2 regions of the Lactiplantibacillus kimchii genome follow, and region 1 is predicted to be linked to the other one. Evidence: predicted binding sites of a transcription regulator. Region 1 holds the regulator's gene; the other holds the start of a gene.

Region 1 (10,941 bases):
AATATCTGCTAAGAAACCCTTCTTAAATGGCATGATTAAGTCTTGACCATCTAAGAAATCATGAATGTTTTCACCAGGCTTCAAGAAATACTTGGCAGGTGTGCCATCAATCAAATTATCATTCGTCGGTTCGTTCAAGTATGGGAACTTACCAGGCAAAATGTTATTGAAGATTGCTTTACCAACCGTGGTAACTAAGACTTCTTGCTTCTGTTCGTCGTTGAAAGGCTTGTCAGTCATTGATGAAGCTTGAATCCCAACCCGACTGTGCATGTGCACGTAGCCAGCTTGATAAGCTTTTTGAGCTTCATTCAAGTCTTTAAAAATCATGCCTTCGCCTTCACGACCAACTTCTTCAGTCGTCAAGTAGTAGTTACCAATAACCATATCTTGTGATGGTGTAACCACTGGCTTACCATCTTTAGGTGCCAAGATATGATGCGCAGCTAACATTAATAGCCGAGCTTCAGCTTGTGCTTCGTCTGATAAAGGTAAATGGATGGCCATTTGGTCCCCATCGAAATCGGCATTGTAAGCTTCACAAGCCAATGGATGTAACCGCATTGCTTTACCACTAACCAAGACTGGTTCGAACGCTTGAATCCCTAAACGGTGAAGTGTAGGGGCCCGGTTTAAGAGCACTGGATGTTCTTTAATGACGTCTTCTAAGACACCCCAAACATCGTCGTCCGCACGTTCAATCTTCCGCTTAGCATTCTTGATGTTAGACGCTAATTCGCGTTTAACCAATTCTTTCATGATGAAAGGCTTGAAGAGTTCCAACGCCATTTGACGTGGTAACCCCATTTGGTTCATCTTCAAGAATGGACCAACGTCAATAACAGAACGCCCAGAATAATCAACCCGCTTACCAAGTAAGTTTTGACGGAACCGCCCTTGCTTCCCCTTCAACATATGTGAGAGGGACTTCAATGGCCGATTACCAGGTCCAGCAACGGGACGCCCACGCCGACCATTATCAATCAAAGCGTCAACGGCTTCTTGTAACATCCGCTTTTCGTTTTGAACAATAATACCAGGCGCATTCAAATCTAATAAGCGTTTCAACCGGTTGTTACGGTTGATAACCCGCCGGTACAAATCATTCAAGTCAGAAGTGGCAAAACGCCCACCTTCCAATTGAACCATTGGTCGTAAGTCCGGGGGAATGACCGGAATCGCATCCATGACCATCCAAGCAGGTTCATTACCAGAGGTAACAAACGCTTCGATGATATCTAGACGACGAACGGCCCGCGTCCGCTTTTGACCAGAAGCATCTTTTAAAGCTTCCTTTAAATCACGCGCTTCTTTTTCAAGTTCAACGTTATTTAAAAGACGCTTAATTGCTTCAGCACCCATTTCGGCATCAAATTCATTACCGTATTGGGCTTTCTTTTCACGGTATTCACGTTCAGAAAGCAATTGCTTCTTTTCAAGTGGCGTGTTACCAGGTTCGATAACAACGTATGAAGCGAAGTAAATGATTTCTTCAAGTGCCCGAGGGCTCATGTCTAAAACTAAGCCCATCCGGCTAGGAATTCCCTTAAAGTACCAGATGTGTGTCACTGGTGCGGCAAGTTCAATATGACCCATCCGTTCGCGACGAACTTTACTACGAGTCACTTCAACCCCACAACGGTCACAGACAATACCCTTATAACGAATCCGTTTGTACTTACCACAAGCACATTCCCAATCCTTAGTAGGACCGAAGATACGTTCATCAAACAGACCGTCTTTTTCAGGTTTCAATGTCCGGTAGTTAATGGTTTCCGGCTTTTTAACTTCGCCATATGACCAGCTACGAATCTTGTCTGGTGATGCCAGACCGATTTGCATGCTTTCAAACTTGTTGACATCGATCAAAGGACCGACCTCCCTTTTTATTGATTATCCTGGTGAGCGTTTGTTGTTTCTGAAGCTGCTGGCTTGTCAGCCTTAGCTGGTTTTTCAGCGGCTTTTTGTTCTTGTTCTTGCTGGAATTTGCTCAAGGCATCCACGTTAACGACATCATCGTCATCGTCATCCATATCCCGCAATTCAATTTCTTTATCTTCTGCATCAAGGACCTTCATATCAAGACCTAATGCTTGTAATTCCTTAACCAAAACTCGGAATGATTCTGGCACTCCTGGCTTAGGAATTGGTTCGCCCTTAACGATGGCTTCATAGGTCTTAACCCGACCAACCACGTCATCAGACTTGTAAGTCAAGATTTCTTGCAAGGTATAAGCAGCCCCATAAGCTTCCAAGGCCCAAACTTCCATTTCACCGAAACGCTGACCCCCAAATTGCGCTTTCCCACCAAGTGGTTGTTGCGTTACTAAAGAGTATGGTCCGATGGAACGAGCATGGATCTTATCGTCAACCATGTGACTAAGCTTCATATAGTGCATAACCCCAACGGCAATTCGTTTGTCGAATGGTTCACCGGTCCGACCATCATAAACAACGGTCTTCCCATCTTGATCCATCCCAGCTTCACGAACGGCTTTCCAAATATCAGAATCACGCGCCCCATCAAAGACTGGTGTTGCCATATGAATGCCTAACTTACGAGCAGCCATCCCTAAATGCAATTCCAAAACTTGACCAATGTTCATCCGGGAAGGAACCCCCATGGGACTCAACATGATATCAATTGGGGTACCATCTGGCATGTACGGCATGTCTTCTTCAGGAACCACGATTGAAACAGTCCCCTTATTACCATGTCGTCCGGCCATCTTATCCCCAACTTGAATCTTCCGCTTTTGTGCAATGTAAACGCGGACCATCATGTTAACGCCAGGTGATAATTCATCCCCGTTTTCACGCGTAAAGATCTTAACATCTTGAACAATTCCACCACCACCATGTGGTACCCGGAGTGAGGTGTCACGAACTTCACGGGCCTTTTCACCAAAGATTGCGTGCAACAAACGTTCTTCAGCTGATAATTCCGTAACCCCTTTAGGCGTTACCTTACCAACTAGAATGTCACCATCTTTAACTTCAGCACCAACGCGGATAATCCCATCTTCGTCAAGGTTCTTTAAAGCATCTTCCCCAACGTTAGGAATTTCACGGGTCATTTCTTCAGGTCCAAGCTTAGTGTCACGCGCTTCTGATTCATATTCTTCAATATGGATTGACGTGTAAACATCTTCGCGAACCAACCGTTCATTAATAATGATGGCATCTTCGAAGTTATAACCATTCCAAGTCATGAAGGCAACTAATGGGTTTTGCCCTAAAGCTAATTCCCCGCCTTCCATGGCTGGACCATCGGCTAAGACTTCATCGTTGTCAACATGATCGCTGACTTTGACAATTGGCCGTTGGTTATAGTTCTTACCACCATTAGAACGACGGAATTTCATTAATTTGTAGGTATCTAATGACCCATCGTCACGGCGAACGCGAATTTCACGCGCATCAACATATTCAACCGTTCCTTCATGCTTATTAATTAAAGCAATCCCAGAGTCATGCGCTGCCTTGTATTCAATCCCAGTCCCAACTAATGGCGCATGGGGATCAACCAAAGGCACCGCTTGTCGTTGCATATTGGCACCCATGAGGGCCCGGTTAGAGTCATCGTTTTCCAAGAAAGGAATACATGCGGTGGCTACGGCAACAACTTGCTTAGGCGAAACGTCCATGTAATCGACATTTTCGATTGAAGTTTCCAAGTTTTCTTCCTTTTCACGGGCCAAAACGGTATCTTCAACGAATGAACCATCATCGTTTAATGGGGAGTTAGCTTGGGCAATGACAAATTGATCTTCTTCATCGGCAGCTAAATAGTCAATCTTGTCAGTAACCTTATGTGTGGTCCAATCGACCCGTCGATAAGGCGTTTCGATAAACCCATAACGGTTAACCTTGGCATATGATGACAAACTATTAATCAACCCGATATTGGGACCTTCAGGCGTTTCGATTGGGCACATCCGACCATAATGGGTATAATGCACGTCTCGAACTTCATAACCGGCCCGATCACGCGTCAAACCACCAGGTCCTAAGGCTGATAAACGCCGTTTATGCGTTAATTCACCTAAGGGGTTCGTTTGATCCATGAATTGAGACAATTGTGAAGACCCAAAGAATTCCTTGATTGAAGCAACAACTGGGCGAATATTAATTAATTGTTGTGGGGTAACGGTTGCTGCATCTTGGATTGACATCCGTTCACGAACAACCCGTTCCATCCGTGATAACCCGATTCGGAATTGGTTTTGTAACAATTCACCAACTGAACGAATCCGACGGTTACCCAAGTGATCAATATCATCAGTCGTGCCTAAACCTTCACGCAAGTTAAAGAAGTAATTAATAGAAGCAATGATATCAGCTGGCACAATGTGCTTGAACTTCAAATCAATATTGCCATTACCAATGACATTCACAACTTTTTCAGGATCATTTTGTGAATAGACTTTAACGACTTGCAAGACCATTGGATTCGTCACAACAGCTTCATCAGATGGCGTATAAGTAACCGTCTTAAAGTCGTCACGTTCCAAGTAATCGCCAAGTTTAGCCATGACATTCTTATCAATGACATCACCCTTTTGCGCAATAACTTCACCAGTATCTGGATCAGCTAAAGTTTCGGCTAAGGTTTGACCCATTAAACGCGTCTTCATGCTGAGCTTCTTGTTAACCTTATAACGGCCAACGGGTGCAAAGTCATAACGTTTAGGATCAAAGAACCGTGCCGTTAAAAGGCTCCGTGAACTATCAGCAGTCTTGGGTTCGCCAGGACGTAGCCGTTCATAAATATCTTTTAACGATTCTTCAACACGGGAATCATCCGTATTCTTATGCACGTCTTTTTCCAACGTTAATAGCAAACTGTCAGTTTCACCTAACATTTCGATAATATCGTCATCAGAACCATAACCTAAAGCCCGAACTAATTCCGTTAATGGAATTTTCCGAGTCCGGTCAATCCGAACGTACGAAATTTGTTTGGCGTCAGTTTCTAATTCAAGCCAGGCCCCACGGTTAGGAATCACCGTCGTACCATAACTAGGACGACCATTTTTATCTAATTCTTCATTAAAGTAAACACCGGGTGAACGAACCAATTGTGAAACAATGACCCGTTCGGCACCGTTAATGATAAAGGTCCCTTGTTCAGTCATTAATGGGAAATCGCCAAAGAATACATCTTGCGATTTAATTTCACCAGTTTCATGGTTAGTCAATCGTAAAGTCACATGCAGTGGTGCGGAATAATTCGCATCATGTTCACGGGCTTCATCGACGGTGTACTTTGGTTCTAATAGTTGATAGTCGACAAATTCAAGTGAAAGTTTTCCTGCAAAATCGTCGATTGGCAAAATATCTTCAAACATTTCCCGGAGACCTTCATCCAAGAACCACTGATATGAATCAGATTGGATTTCGATCAAGTTAGGCAAATCAAGAACTTCCTTGATACGTGCATAACTTCTACGGGTACGGTGTTTACCGTATTTAACTAAATGTCCGGCCAAGTTGTTCACCCCTTCTTATTATTCCGTGCCTCGACCCTCATCGCTTATATTACATTTATGTTACAAATGCACTAAAAACCGAATTTTGGGCATAAAAAAACCAAAAATAGTCATTTAAGTTGGACTATTTTTGGGATTATATTAACAAACCGCGCAGACAATAGATTGCGCGTTTGTTCGAGTTCACGGTTACAGACAAGTTATAATATACAACGAACGCGGTTAGTTGTCAATCTAGAACCTTCACTTATTTTGCGTCGCCACGCCAAATAAAATCATTTTCAATAACGTTTGCACTTGAGCCCGTTCATCAGCTTGGGGATCACCAATCTGATGAAACCGATTGAATAGCGGACTCAAGCTGGTCAAATAAAAATTAGCGGCCATTTGTGGTGTAACTCCGGCTTGCAACGTGACCCGTTCTTGTTCAAAAAACGTTTGGAGTGGTTGCACATAATCAGTCGCAAAGACCGTGGCTAATTGTTGAATGTGCTCCCGAGTTAGTGCTTTAAAACTCGTATGAATTAACGTAAATACATCTGCCGGATGCTTGTGAGTCAACAACAGCGATACATCCGTCAATTGTTCTAACGGTGACTGCGTTTGATCAGTTAAAATGGCGGCCAGTCCTGTTTTAATTTCAGCGCCGACCGTCGTAATGACGGCCAAGAAAATAACTTCTTTATCTTTGAAATGATGATACAAAGCCGGTTGCGTAATGCCAACCGCATTGGCAATGTCACGAGTGCTCGTTGCGGCATAGCCACCTTTCAAAAACAACTCGCGCGCAGCAGATAAAATCGCCTGATGCGTTTGTGCTAGCTGTTCGGCACGTGTTACCATTGCGACCACCTTCTTTCCATTCTTAATTCCTATTATAATCTACACCAAAACCTGGCTAGTCGCCAGTCTTGAAATACGCCGCAAATTCTAAAATAAAAAAATAAGCCTAGAACCGAAGTTCCAGACCTACCCTTTACCTTTAGATTAGCTTGAAGATACTGTCGAACGACCATCGGATTTCGGTTGAGCTTTCACATTAACCGTAATGGTCCCTTTATGGGCACCGATGGTAACCTGATCATTCACTTTAATTTCGCCAGTTAATAAGGACTCACTTAACCGGTCTTCGATTTCAGTTTGCAAGGCTCGTCGAATTGGACGTGCGCCGTATTCAGGGTCAAAGCCCGCCTTTGCAACCACATCAATGGCAGCCGCTGTAATCTTAATTTTAATGCCTTGTTGCGCAACCCGACCGACAATTTCTTGCGCCATCAACTTGACAATCGCGTGTAATTCTTCACGGTTGAGTGAGTGGAAGACAATGGTTTCATCAATTCGGTTCAAGAATTCTGGTCGGAAGGCTTTTCGAAGTTCTTCTCGAATTGTCGCCGAAACTGCTTGATAATCATTGGCCTTATCTGCCGCACCGAAACCAACTGATTTTTCATCACGTAACGTTGTCGCACCTAAGTTCGACGTCATAATCAAAATCGTATTGCGGAAATCGACTTTCCGTCCCTTCGAATCGGTTAAATAACCATCATCTAAGACTTGCAATAAAATATTAAAGACATCTGGATGAGCTTTTTCAACTTCATCAAACAATACGACTGAATAAGGCTTTTGCCGAACTTTTTCAGTTAATTGGCCACCTTCGTCATAACCGACATAACCAGGGGCCGAACCAATCAAACGGCTCGTCGAATACCGTTCCATGTATTCAGACATATCAATTCGAATCATATTATCTTCTGAACCAAACATCGCTTCAGCCAAGGCTTTAGCTAATTCGGTCTTCCCAACCCCAGTGGGGCCTAAGAACATGAAAGAACCGATGGGACGACTTGGATCTTTCAAGCCGCTCCGGGCCCGCCGAATAGCACGAGCCACTGCTGAAACCGCTTCTGGTTGTCCAACAACTCGTTGATGCAGGATTTTTTCAAGGTTAACCAACCGTTCACTTTCAGTCTTTTGTAACTGTGTCAACGGCACGCCAGTCCATTCAGCCACCACTTGGGCAATATCTTCACCCGTCACTTGTAACTGATACTTTTGAGCTGTGCCATCAGCAACCTCAGCCTGTTGATCAGCGGCTAAAGTCGCTAACCGTTGTTTTAATTTCATTTCACGTTTCCGAATATCGGCCGCTTGTTCAAAGTCTTGATCTTCAATCGCGGCTTCTTTAGCTTGTCGAAGTTGCGTCAACTTATCTTGATTTTTAGATAACTTAGTTGGTTGATCCATTTGGTCAATCCGCACTTTAGCGGCGGCTTCATCCATTAAATCAATCGCCTTATCCGGTAGGAATCGATCGCTAATGTAGCGATTCGAAAGCTTGACTGCTTGTTCTACCGCTTCATCGGTAATCATGACATGATGATGATCTTCATAGCGTGGCCGTAACCCACTTAAGATTTCAACAGCTTCAGCTGGCGTTGGTTCATTGACCATCACGGTCGCAAAACGCCGTTCTAAGGCTGCATCTGATTCAATATACTTTTGATATTCATTTAAAGTTGTGGCCCCAATGGTTTGAAGTTCACCACGAGCTAAGGCGGGTTTTAAGATGTTAGAAGCATCAATCGCCCCTTCAGCACCACCGGCCCCAATTAAGGTATGCAATTCGTCAATAAATAAAATAACATGCCCATCATTGTAAATTTCGTCGATAACTTTTTTCAAGCGATCTTCAAATTCGCCACGATATTTGGTTCCCGCTACTAATGAGCCCATATCAAGCATCATTAGGCGTTTATCGGCCATATCACTCGGCACATCACCTGCAATAATCTTTTGCGCCAGACCTTCAGCAATCGCGGTTTTACCAACCCCAGGTTCACCAATTAGCACAGGGTTGTTTTTTGTCCGTCGTGACAAGATTTGAATGACCCGTTTGACTTCTTTGGAACGGCCAACGACTGGATCCATTTCTTGTTCACTCGCTAATTGCGTTAAGTCACGCGCTAAGGAATCCAAGGTTGGCGTCCCTTCCGTGGATTTGGCGTTTCGCGTTTGCGCATTAGCTTTACGCTTACCCATGGCATCACTGACACCGAGCTTACGTAAGACCACTTTGCGGGTCTGACCTAAATCAAGATTTAAGTTCATTAAAATTCGCGAGGACAAGATACTTTCATCAGAGAGCATCGCTAATAATAGATGTTCGGTGCCAATCTTATTAGCGCCAAGCCGCTTAGCTTCGTCACCGGCAACTGATAAAATCTCTTTAGCTTTTGGTGAATAGGGTAAATAGGTGTCTTTACCAACATTGCTTAAAGTCCCATAGCCAGTAAACCGTTCGATTTCTTCACGGATATCATCCTCAGTCACGGAATATTGTTGCAAGACCTTGTTAGCAATCCCATTTTTCTCGATGGCCAACGCTAATAATAGATGTTCCGTACCAACTGCTTGATGTTTAAAATACTTAGCCTGCTCTTGCGCTAAGACTAAGACACTTTTGGCACTCGGGGTAAATAGGTTATCCATTGCGATTCCTCGCTTTCTTTAACTTTCATAACGTAGATGATTTAAAATACCAATAATAATTCGCGCCCGTAAGCTATTTTCTAAATCATGATCGTCCACCTTTAAGGTATTCCGATCAGTAGCAACTAGAATTAATTGGGCTTCGCGACGATTTAACACGTCGTCTTCATAAAGACTTTGGACGACCGCGTAGGCGTCACGTTGCGTAATGGAATCCCCAATCACTTGAATCAGGGTGTCCAAAACGTCTGCATCATCGACTAAATTAACCTTTTCAATGCGAATATACCCGCCACCGCCACGTTTACTTTCAACCAAGTAACCATTTTGAATGGTAAAACGAGTCTTAATCACATAATTAATCTGGGAGGGAACCACGTTAAACAAATCCGCAATTTCTGACCGTCGAATTTCAACATGCGCCGCGTCCGCCAAAACACTTTTTAAATATTTTTCAATGATATCGGAGATATTTTGACTTTGCATTAGCTTCACCCTTTACATTATCTTTGACTAATATTGACTTTCATTATACGAGGATAATATGAAATTGCAAAGAATTTTACCTAAAGCGCGGCCGCATCGGTTCCCTACGGTTGTTACAGCATAGCACGCCCACCAGTCGCTTTCAATTGATTCGACCGGTCAATAATACCTAGTTGACAGCACAAAAAAGGATGAGCACAAAGTCTCATCCTTTAAGGGAACGCCAGCTCACTATGATTGACGCCTAACTAACTGGTCATTTTCGGTTAAATCTGATCGGGAAAACAGGATTTGAACCTGCGACCCCTACGTCCCGAACGTAGTGCTCTACCAAGCTGAGCTACTTCCCGTTAAAAAATTTAAATAAAAAGCCCTAGTTAAATTAACTAAGACTGTTTTAATCGATCGGGAAAACAGGATTCGAACCTGCGACCCCCTGGTCCCAAACCAGGTGCTCTACCAAGCTGAGCTATTTCCCGATAACTAATGCACCCAGTAGGAGTCGAACCTACAACCTTCTGATTCGTAGTCAGACACTCTATCCAATTGCGCTATGGGTGCAAATTAAAATGCCGAGGACCGGGATCGAACCGGTACGGTTATCACTAACCGCAGGATTTTAAGTCCTGTGCGTCTGCCAATTCCGCCACCCCGGCAAATTAAAAGCGGAAGACGGGATTCGAACCCGCGACCCCCACCATGGCAAGGTGATGTTCTACCACTGAACTACTTCCGCAAAATAAGTATTAAGTTGTAAATGCCGACTAGAGGATTCGAACCTCCGACCTCCTCATTACTAGTGAGATGCTCTGCCAACTGAGCTAAGTCGGCATATGCGGGTGAAGGGACTCGAACCCCCACGTCGTAAGACACTAGAACCTAAATCTAGCGCGTCTGCCAGTTCCGCCACACCCGCATGAAATTAATCATGCCTTGTTGTCGGTACAAGCAGTGCTTACCGGTACGCCATGACAACTATTTAACTTTATCATTCGGTTGAATAATTGTCAACATATTTTTAAATTTAATGGATAAATATACTTTTTAACGCATATTTTTCCGACAAGAAATATTATAGCACTCGTGATAAATCATGGGAACCCCTAATTTTAAAAAAAGTATTTTTCATCGGATTCAGCCGCCTTAATCACTGCGTCAATCGCACTTATACCGGCATTTGATGGCAAACAAAAAGACCGCAAAAATTGCGATCTTTTCAGTAGTTTTTATCTCTAAACACCTTAATACGGTCTTAACGCAACTTAAGCTCGTGCTGTAATCTGCGTCTTACCATGCATATATGGCACTAATACATCAGGAATGGTGATTGAGCCATCCGCATTTTGATAATTTTCCATGATGGCTGCAACGGTGCGGCCAACTGCTAAGCCACTCCCATTCAACGTATGAACAAATTGAAGCTTACCCTCGTCATCACGATATTGAATGTGTGCCCGTCGTGCTTGGAAAT
Region 2 (10,941 bases), 220 kb from region 1:
CGCCATTCTAATGATGCATTTATCGCGGTTCTGTGAAGAACTTGTTGCTTGGAGTAGCTATGAATTCAAGTATATTAGTTTGAGCGATCAGTTTTCAACCGGGAGTTCCATCATGCCGCAAAAGAAAAATCCCGATATGGCGGAATTAATTCGCGGGAAATCTGGCCGAGTTTATGGGAACTTAATGAGTTTGTTGACGGTGATGAAGGCGATTCCGTTGGCCTATAATAAGGACCTACAAGAAGACAAAGAGGGCGCTTTTGACACGGTGACAACGGTGTTAACAAGTTTACACGTCTTTACGGGCATGTTGGCGACACTAACTGTGAATGAGGACCAGATGGCAGCGGCGACGGTTAACGATTTCTCCAATGCGACGGAATTGGCGGACTATCTTGCTAATAAGGGGATTCCGTTTCGAGAAGCCCATGCGATTGTTGGCAAGTTAGTCTTAGATGGCTTGCAGAAGCACCGGCCATTACAGGATATTCCATTAGCTGAATACCAACAGATTTCACCGTTGATTGAAGCGGATGTGTATCATGATTTGGATGCTAAGGTGGCCGTTGAACGGCGGCATTCCTTGGGTGGAACGGGCTTTGACCAAATCAAGCTTGAGTTGGCGCATGCGCGGACCCAGTTGGCAGCGTATCAATCAGAAACAGATCAAAATTAGCAAGTTAGTTGATGATTAGTGAGGAATCTGGGCGATCAACCTAGGTTCCTCTTTTTAATTGTGATGGCTTAATTAGTTGTCACAACTAACTTAAACCGGTATATTGAGAGTATTAAAAGGAGGTTATCAAATGACAAAAATTTTAGTGACAACGACGGAACAAGTTCCCGGCCAAACGTATGAAATTATTGGTGAAGTTTTTGGGGTCACAACGCAGTCTAAGAACCTTTTCCGCGACATTGGCGCGTCACTTAAGAATGTGGTTGGTGGCGAAGTCAAAGATTATACCAAAATGTTAAATGAAGCGCGTACGATGTCGGTGGCGCGATTACGGACTAATGCAACGGCGTTAGGTGCGGATGCCGTTGTGATGATGCGATTTGACTCGGGGTCAATTGGCACCGATATTCAATCCGTCGTTGCATATGGCACGGCAGTAAAATTTACCACTGCAAGTTAAGTTAGGGTTTATTTAAGGTTATTGGAAACTCTTTCATGAACTGGTATGATAGAATCAAAGAGAATTGGAGATGTTATTGCGTATGTTTAATGATCATCGTTGGGGCTTTGACTGGAGCGAATTCATGACTGGAGTCGTGTTCCTCATTGCCGCTTATTTTGTTATGAAACAACCTAAGGCTGCGTTATTGAGTCTGGTATTCTTATTTGCCATTGCGGCAATTATTAGTGGGATTACGACGATTGCTGGTTATACGAAGCTTCGTCGCGAAACGGGATTACGGGCTAACTTCGCCTTGGTTTTTGCGATTATTGATATTTTGGTGGGCCTGTTATTCCTATTCCATGCGCCTAGTGGTATTTTGGTCTTAGGGTATGTCTTTGCGTTCTGGTTCTTAATTGATTCAATTGAACGTTTGACGGTGGTCTCACATTTAAAAGTCTTTGGCATGGGATATTACGTGCTATCGTTGATTTTGGATATTGCCAGCTTGGTATTAGGGATTCTGTTAATCTTTAATCCAATGATTGCAATTATTTCATTCAACATTTTGGTGAGTGTTTACTTTACAATTTTCGGGATCAATGCGATTTTAATCGCGTTTGCTCGGCGAAACTAAAAGTCACCTAGAATTGAAAATAAGGGGCTAGGGCCAATGGCGTTAGCCCCTTTATTGCGAGCAAAACGGGGCCGTTACTAGAAATGACACACCCGGTATGCTATACTACCAACAACATCGATCAAAGGAGCAACGTTATGGCAGAATCTTTACAATTAGTAATTATCTCTGGAATGAGTGGTGCCGGTAAGACCGTCGCTGTTCAAAGCTTTGAAGATCTCGGCTATTTTTGTATTGATAATATGCCGCCAGCTTTGTTACCAAAATTTTCTGAATTGGTTGAAGAATCCGGGAAAATTAACAAGGTCGCTTTGGTGATTGATTTACGATCACGAGCGTTTTATGACGAGATTATTGATATGTTAGCTAATTTGGACAATACCGACTTCGTGTCGACCAAAATTATCTTTTTGGATGCGTCCAATGAAGAATTAGTGTCACGCTATAAAGAAACGCGGCGGGCTCATCCATTAGCCATGGAAGGTCGAATTATGGATGGCGTGTATAAGGAACGAGATTTACTAGCGCCGCTAAAGGATCGCGCCTCTTATGTGATTGATACGACCACGTTAACGCCACGTGAACTCCGCGAATCAATTTTTGATAAATTTGAAACGAATGCCGATGAGACCTTTCACATCGAAATGGTCTCCTTTGGCTTTAAATATGGCTTACCGATTGATGCTGATATCGTCATGGATGTACGTTTTTTACCCAATCCATATTACATTCCAGCCTTAAAGGGCCAAACTGGGCTAGATCAACCAGTCTATGATTATGTGATGGCACAACCAGCGACTGAAGCTTTTTATCAACAGTTTTTAGGCATGCTTGAAAGTATCATGCCAGGATATGAAGCGGAAGGCAAAACCAGCTTGACCATCGCAATTGGATGTACTGGTGGGCAGCATCGCTCGGTAGCACTTACTAAGCGTATTGGGGCGGCTTTAGCGAAAAGCTATAAGGTACACATTAGCCACCGCGATATCGAAAAACGGAAGGAAACAGTTAATCGCTCATGAGAAAATATACGTTTAAGACTCAGCGACCAAAAATCGTCGTGATTGGTGGGGGAACTGGGTTACCAGTTGTCCTCAATGGTTTGCGCAAGCAAGCGGTTGACATCACGGCGGTTGTGACGGTGGCTGATGATGGGGGTTCGTCTGGCATTATTCGCAATTATGTTAACGTCGTGCCACCAGGTGACATTCGAAATGTCATGGTGGCATTGTCTAGCTTACCCCATTTATATAAAGATATTTTTCAGTACCGGTTCCAAGGTGATGACCAATTTTTTGCCGGTCATGCCATTGGAAATTTGATTATTGCCGCTTTAACCGAGATGAAATCCGGGGTTTTTGATGCGGTCCAAGAATTATCTAGCATGATGCAAGTTGAGGGCCATGTCTATCCAGCAGCCAACGAAGCTTTGACGCTGCATGGTAAGTTTAAGGATGGTTCTGAACTTGTTGGTGAAGCTGAGATTACGGCCGCACATAAGTCGTTAGACCGGGTGTGGGTGACTGATAAAGATGGGCAACGTCCCGCAGCGGTGCAACCAGTTATCGATGCCATCATGGCTGCGGATCAGATTGTCTTAGGTCCCGGGAGCTTGTTTACGAGTATTTTGCCTAATTTAACCATTGATAATATTGGTCGGGCTGTCTGTGAATCGGATGCTGAGGTTGTCTATATTTGTAATATTATGACCCAAAAGGGTGAAACCGATGACTTTTCAGATGCAGACCATGTCCGGGTTCTGAATCGACATTTAGGCGAAGCTTTTATTAATACAGTGTTAGTTAATACAGAAAAAGTACCGGATGATTATATGGATTTTCACAAATTCAACGAGGTTTCACGTCAAGTTAGCCATGATTTTCGGGGGCTCCGAGATCAAGGGTGTAAAGTGATTTCGTCGAACTTTTTACAATTGCGTGATAACGGGGCCTTTCATGACGGCGATCAAGTGGTCACGGAACTGATGAATTTAGTCGGTCATTCCGACATTTTAAGGTAGGAGGTAGCCAGATGTCATACGCCAGTGAAGTTAAAAAAGAACTAACTAACCTCGCTGTCCATCGCGAGAATGCGAAAGCTGAATTAATGGCTCTGATTCGAATGAATGGGACAATTACTTTAGCACATCATCACTTAATATTGAACATTCAGACGGAAAACCCGGCCATTGCGCGGCGTATCTATCGGTTATTAAAACAATTTTATGACGTCGCCAGTGAATTAATTGTGCGCCGTAAAATGAAATTAAATAAAAATAACTTGTATATCGTTCGTTTGCAGACCGGAACTGAAATGGTCTTAGCTGATCTAGGTATTTTTAAGGATTATCAGATTGTGGAAGTCGTACCAACCGAGGTTTTAACCGACGATGCGGCGGTGCGATCCTATTTGCGGGGGGCTTTTTTAGCCGGTGGGTCGGTGAATAATCCCGAAACGTCACGGTATCATTTAGAAATCTATTCCCTGTATGAAGAACATAATTCGATGATTTCACAAATGATGAATCAATACGGTATGAATTCACGCACGACGGATCGTCGTGGCGGCTTTATTACGTATATCAAGGAAGCTGAAAAGATTGCGGACTTTTTGTCGTTAATCGGGGCCACGAATGGCATGTTGAAGTTTGAAGACGTGCGGATTATGCGCGATATGCGTAACTCGGTTAATCGACTGGTTAACTGTGAGAATGCAAATATGGATAAGGTCGCAAATGCGTCCAGCAAGCAGATTGAAAATATTTTATTGATTGATGATACGGTCGGCTTGCAACAATTGCCACCGAAGTTACAAGAAGTTGCGGTAACTCGGCTAGCGCATCGGGAAGTGAGCCTCAAAGAATTGGGGACTTTAGTGCCCGGTGGTCCGATTTCAAAATCGGGGATTAATCATCGGTTACGTAAAATTAACCAGTTTGCTGAACAATTGCAAAAAGAAGCCTAATTAAAAACGAATGGCCAACATTACAAATAGTCGCGATAAGAATTTAAATTCTTGTCGCGACTATTTGTAATTGGTCATCAAGGGGCCAAAAGCATCCTAAAATTATTGGGCCAAGTCATAACTTAGCTGTAAATAATGGCGTAAATCAGCATCGGTAACCCGATCATCTAAGATGATTGAAAACCAGTGTTGCTTGTTCATATGGTAAGCTGGAAAATAATTTTTTTGATCGATTAAGGGGTGTTGATTGGCTAATCGGAAATCAACAACGGTGACAATTTCGTCTGAGGCCAGTCCCAGTTTACGTTGTGGTATTTTGACCAGCAAGGCATACCATTTTTGGGTGTCTGAGCGTCGTAAAATAGCGTTGTTTGGAAACTTTGACCATAAGAATTCAAGGTCATTGTGATAGTCGGCCTTGACGGTCTCGATTAACCAACGGGCTTGGCGTGATGGAAACACTGCAGGTTCAAAAGCTTGGTCAGCAACGGCTTGAAGTGCGTTGAGATAGGCTTTTCGAACGGTTGCAACAAAAGTACCGGTATTGCTGGCTGCCAGATGTAGCGTGTAGGGTTGCTGGGTGGCGTTGTCGATTAAGGTCGTGGTGACCGTGTTAGGTAGGGTTACTGTGATGGTTAATGTAAATGTTGGTGCTAATAATGGTTGTGACCGAATCAGGTCATGATTGTAGTGGGTAAATCCCATTTTTAATAGCTGAGCTAGTTGACCACGTTGCGCTTTAAAAATGGTTTGGGCCATATCATCCATGGGTTGATCGCCTCCTAAAATAACTGTTCACTATTAGTTTAAACCTGATTAAGTTTAAATGGCAATGCCAGCATTAAATAAATCACTTGACAAAAGTAAGTAAGACTATCTATACTAAAGCCATCTTATGAAATCGGAGAGACGTTGCGATGCAAATGAAAAAACAAGTCATGTTAATGAACTGCTGTCCATGTTGTGAAACTAACAACATGGCTATTTGCGTCGAATTACAAGCGTCTCTACTGCATCAAAACTAACGGCATTGAGCTCAAAACGTTATTTTTGAAACGCCTGCTTGGAATCTGACGAGATTCCTAGCAGGCGTTTTTTTGTTACCGATTCGAGGGTAGATTCACCAAAAAAAGTAAATTAAAGGGGCGAGAGTATTGAAGAAGCGATCAGTGTTAGCAGTTATTTTTAGTGTCATATTAGTCACGGTGTTAGCGGCCTGCGGTAAGCAAAGCAGTCAAACGACGACCAGCGGTAACTACGCAACTAACCAAGTTTTAAATCTTTCATATCCAAGTTCGCTTGATTCAATTGATATTTCGACGATGTCTGGTTATGGCAGTACGGGGAACTTGTTTGAGAGTTTATATCGGTTAGGTAAGGATGGGAGTGTCACGCCTGGTTTAGCTAGCCAAAGTAAGGTTTCAAAAGATGGTAAAACTTATACGTTCACGATTCGCAATGCCAAGTGGAGTGATGGCTCAGCGATTACGGCGCAAGACTTCGTCTACTCATGGCGGCGTACGGTCACGCCCGCGACTAAGTCTCAGTATGCGTATTTATTTTCAGGCGTTAAAAATGCAGATGCAATTGTCGCTGGAAAAAAGTCGGCCAACACGTTGGGAGTCAAGGCCAGTGGCAAACATACCTTTATCGTGACGTTGGATAAACCCATCACTTATTTCAAGAAATTGATGACTTATCCATTATTTGGCCCAATCAGTGAAAAAGCTATTAAAAAATGGGGGAGTAAGTACGCCACCAAAGCGCAATACATGGTATACAGTGGGCCATTCAAGTTAACTGGCTGGACTGGGACCAATAATAAATGGACGTATGTTAAAAATAATCAATATTGGGATAAAAAAGTCGTTCATTTAAATAAAATTAACTATAGTGTGAATGAAAGTTCGACGACCACTTTGAACTTGTTTCAAGAGAATAAACTGGATTTAACGCAGTTATCAAGTGAACAAGTGAAAAATATGAAAGCGAATAAGACTTACACCACGTATCCTTATTCAATCACGGCCTTCCTGGTTTATAATTTCCAAGATAGTAATGCCACGATTAAAAAGGCTTTGAGCAATCAAAAGATTCGCCAAGCTATCTCGTTATCAATTAATCGAGATCAACTTGTCAAAAATGTAATTGGAGACGCATCGAAGCCAGCCAAAACGTTCGTGCCACAAGATCTCGCCAAAGATCCCAAAAATGGTCAAGATTTTGCCAGTGAATCAACCGTCAAAAATTCGACGTCATATAATCCCAAGCTAGCAAAAAAGCTTTGGCAACAAGGGTTAAAAGAGGTTGGAATTAAACGGTTAACGATTAGCATGTTAACGTCGAATGACGAACCAAATAAACCAATTTCCCAATATTTCAAAGGCCAATTAGAGAAGACTTTACCAGGCCTAACGATTAATCTTTCAAATCTCCCGGCCAAGGTGGCGTCTTCCCGAGCACAACAAGGTGATTTTGATGTTTATCTGAGTGGTTGGGGTGCTGATTTCAATGATCCAATCTCACATCTACAAATTATGACGAGTGGCAGTGGTTATAATTATGGTAAATATAACCGTAGCACCTATAACGCATTGATTAAGAAAGCTCAAAATCAAGATGCTAATAATGCCGAAGCCCGCTGGCAAGATACGTTGCAAGCGGAAAAGGTGATTATGCAAGATCAAGGGATTACGCCAATTTATCAGACGGTTTATTCCTACTTACAGAATCCTAAAGCCAAGGGTATCATTCACAATACAGCCGGTACCCAATGGAATTACAAGTATGCTTATATGGAAAAATAAATTTAATTAAAAAAAATAGTAAGACGGCAACCGGTATGTTAAAGGTTAGCCGTCTTTTTGGCGCAAAAAAAGTGAGCTAACCGCAGTTAACTCACTTTAAATGATTATTTTAGCTTGTTGTTTTCCATAATATCATCGATCAAACCATATTCTTTGGCTTCTTGCGCCGTTAAATAGTTATCACGTTCAGTATCATGATTCAACTTTTCAACTGGTTGATCAGAATTGCTTGCTAAAATTTCGTTGATCTTTTTACGGGTCTTCAAAATTTCTTCAGCAACGATTTCAATTTCAGTTTGTTGCCCTTGAGCACCACCAGAAGGTTGGTGAATCAAGATTTCTGAATTAGGTAAAGCAAAACGCTTGCCCTTAGTCCCAGAAGAAGCGAGGACACTGGCCATAGAAGCTGCCATCCCCATAACAATGGTTTGGACATCGGACTTGATAAAGTTCATCGTGTCATAGATGGCTAAGCCGGCGGTTACAACCCCACCTGGTGAGTTGATATAAAGATAAATGTCTTTGTCAGAGTCTTGCGCGTCTAAGAAGAGTAATTGCGCAATAATCGCATTGGCCATGTTGTCTTCAATGGGACCAGATAACATAATAATACGGTCTTTTAAAAGTCGTGAGTAAATGTCATAAGCACGTTCGCCACGTGATGACTGTTCGATAACTGTCGGAACTGGATACATACTTGTTAGCCTCCTAAAGTTTCAATCTGATAAATTAGCTCATTGCTAATATAAATGTAGTTTACCGCTAAGGTCAGTAAAGGTCAAAAGAAAAACCTCAAAAACAAAATTCCGTTTTTTTAGGTTCCGTGGTATACTTAGGATTCTATCATATACGGCTTGAGATTGGGGGAATCCCAATCTCTTTTTTATGTCCAAATATCCTGACTGACAAGCAGCAGGGGTACCGCCTAGGTTGCTGAGTATGGTATGATGAAAGCGGTATAAGTTTTATTTTTGCTTGATTTGGGTATAAAAAAAGCTGAGATATAATCTCAGCTAAGTGATGCGCCCGGAGGGAATCGAACCCCCATTTCAAGAACCGGAATCTTACGTGCGATCCATTACACTACGGGCGCCTGAACAACATGTTATAGTTTAGCGGATTATGGCTGAAAACACAAGAGGTATTTATAAAAAATATTTGGGAGGCATTATTTATGGCATTAGGACCAGGCTTTCGCCAGCAACAACGGCAAACCCAAAAGTTAGCCATGACGCAGCGATTACAACAATCGATTCAAATGTTGCAATTTAACGTTGAAGAATTACGTGACTTTTTAACCCAAAAAGCGCTTGAAAATCCATTAATTGATGTTGATACTAATTGGAATGCCAATCATGCCAGCTTGAGTACGGCTAAGAACGTTACGGCTCATGATGATTTTATTGAACGGGTTTCAACATCTAACCAACACTCGTTGTTTGAATACCTATTAGATCAGATTCACTTAACCATGCGGGATACAAAGCTACGCAAAATTGTGTTGTACTTGATTGAATACGTGGATGTTAATGGGTATTTAAAAGTGGCTGATGAACAAGTGCTAGCGGCAACGCAAGCGACGCCAATTGAATTACTAGATGCCATCACCTTGTTACAACAACTTGATCCACCAGGGGTTGGGGCGCGGAACTTACAACAAGCATTGATGTTACAAACTGAAAATGATGATAGTGCCCCTAATTTGGCGTACATTATTTTAGAAGAAAGTTTTGATGCATTGGTTAATCGTAATTGGGCCCAACTAGCTAAAAAATATGCAGTTGAGTTGGCAGATATTTCAAGTGTTTACGACTATGTACGGACGCTAAGTCCAACACCCGGGGCGGCAGTCGGGCAAGAAACAACGGGATATATTTTTCCAGACTTAATTGTGACCCAACCAACGGCGGGACAATTGGCATTGAAGACGGCGTCGATGGCGCAGCCAGTTGTCAAATTTCAAAGTCGGTATTATCAACAGATGAGTCAGCATGATGATCAAGAAGTCACGGAGTATCTCAAAGAGAAAAAATCTGAGTACGATTGGATTGCGAGCAGCTTGCAACAGCGTGAGGCAACTATTTTTCGCGTAGGGACTGCGATTATCGAACGCCAGTCGGCATTTTTCCTTGAAAAAACCAAAAGCTTAAAACCATTATTATTGCGCGATGTGGCCCAACAGCTACAAGTTCATGAATCGACAATTAGTCGGAGTATCAATGGTAAATATGTGCAAACTGACTTTGGTATGTTTGAACTTAAACGTTTCTTTACTCAGGCGGTCAGCAAGCGTCCCACAGATGGCGAACTTGTCTCAGCTGATAACGTGCAACACCGGATTGTGGCCTTAATTAAGCAGGAAGATAAAGAAAAACCGCTTTCAGACCAAAAAATAGTTCAGATTCTTAAGTCGGAAAATGTCGAACTTTCACGGCGCACAGTGGCCAAATATCGGGAAAATCTTAACATTCCGGCCTCGTCGAAACGAAAACAATATTTAAAAACCGAACAGTAATGAAAACAACCATTTTAAGCAGTCGGTTATCGGCTGTGATGGGTTCTCATTTGCAACCATTACATGAACCTGTTATAATTCAAGTTGTGGTTAAGAGAGGTATGCAACATCGATTTCATCGTAAATTATCGTTGTGTGCTTTGTTTTTTTAAGTCTTTGGGTCGTTATTCGACATAGCTGGACTAAATCCGTCCCACTAGAGAGCAGGTTGGATGCCATGCATTCAGATATTCAATGGATTGAGGCAATTGCCCCAGACATGGTTGAAATGCTAAGTCATCGTTACTTGGTATTAAGAACCATTAATTGGATGGCCCCAGTTGGACGTCGGCTATTGGCTCAAACCTTAGAAGTCAGTGAACGGACGTTACGGACCGAAACGGATACGTTACGGAAGTTAGATTTAATTGTGACTGATAAGGCGGGCATGCAGTTGACGCAACCGGGAAAAGATGTTTTACTCGGGTTAAGCCAATTCATGGATGAGTTAATGGGAATTCGGCAGAAAGAACGACAGTTAGCGCAACGCTTCAATTTAAAACGTTGCATTATTGTCTCTGGCGATTCCGACCGACAGTTAAAGGTTATCGGGACCATGGGCGAAGAAGTTAATCAACTATTACAGCGGTTATTGCCAGAAGGAAATAACATTATTGCGGTAATGGGTGGTCATACCATGGAACATGTGGCAAATCATTTATCTAGCAAGCTTGCTAGTAAGCGTGACTTGCTGTTTGTTCCGGCGCGTGGTGGGGTTGGTGAATCGGTTGCGATTCAAGCGAACACGATTGCGTCACAAATGGCACAACATACCGGTGGTAAATTTCGGTCGTTGTTTGTGCCCGAACAGGTCAGTGAACGAACTTATGAACCACTCCTTAAAGAACCAAGTATTCAAGA

The links. The regulator CtsR, encoded in region 1, represses protease genes until heat stress. The targets are predictions, from matches to a motif close to TTGGTCAAAAAAGGTCAAANA.
Region 2: the regulator CtsR is predicted to act here: its motif matches at 8,291-8,311, upstream of clpP (ATP-dependent Clp endopeptidase proteolytic subunit ClpP).

The regions. Positions count from the first base shown of each region.
Region 1 is NZ_CP027194.1:2,424,334-2,435,274, reverse strand. It holds gene rpoC (DNA-directed RNA polymerase subunit beta') at 1-1,869, opposite strand, end outside; gene rpoB (DNA-directed RNA polymerase subunit beta) at 1,887-5,492, opposite strand; gene C5Z26_RS11790 (TetR/AcrR family transcriptional regulator) at 5,736-6,335, opposite strand; gene C5Z26_RS11785 (ATP-dependent Clp protease ATP-binding subunit) at 6,480-8,984, opposite strand; gene C5Z26_RS11780 (CtsR family transcriptional regulator) at 9,003-9,470, opposite strand; tRNA gene C5Z26_RS11775 (tRNA-Pro) at 9,747-9,820, opposite strand; tRNA gene C5Z26_RS11770 (tRNA-Pro) at 9,876-9,949, opposite strand; tRNA gene C5Z26_RS11765 (tRNA-Arg) at 9,958-10,031, opposite strand; tRNA gene C5Z26_RS11760 (tRNA-Leu) at 10,041-10,126, opposite strand; tRNA gene C5Z26_RS11755 (tRNA-Gly) at 10,135-10,206, opposite strand; tRNA gene C5Z26_RS11750 (tRNA-Thr) at 10,229-10,301, opposite strand; tRNA gene C5Z26_RS11745 (tRNA-Leu) at 10,305-10,386, opposite strand; gene serS (serine--tRNA ligase) at 10,733-10,941, opposite strand, start outside.
Region 2 is NZ_CP027194.1:2,206,557-2,217,497, forward strand. It holds gene argH (argininosuccinate lyase) at 1-676, shown strand, start outside; gene C5Z26_RS10690 (heavy metal-binding domain-containing protein) at 807-1,136, shown strand; gene C5Z26_RS10695 (HdeD family acid-resistance protein) at 1,219-1,755, shown strand; gene rapZ (RNase adapter RapZ) at 1,893-2,777, shown strand; gene C5Z26_RS10705 (gluconeogenesis factor YvcK family protein) at 2,774-3,775, shown strand; gene whiA (DNA-binding protein WhiA) at 3,787-4,719, shown strand; gene C5Z26_RS10715 (MmcQ/YjbR family DNA-binding protein) at 4,822-5,487, opposite strand; gene C5Z26_RS10720 (peptide ABC transporter substrate-binding protein) at 5,874-7,526, shown strand; gene clpP (ATP-dependent Clp endopeptidase proteolytic subunit ClpP) at 7,631-8,221, opposite strand; tRNA gene C5Z26_RS10730 (tRNA-Arg) at 8,548-8,619, opposite strand; gene rpoN (RNA polymerase factor sigma-54) at 8,701-10,041, shown strand; gene C5Z26_RS10740 (sugar-binding transcriptional regulator) at 10,259-10,941, shown strand, end outside.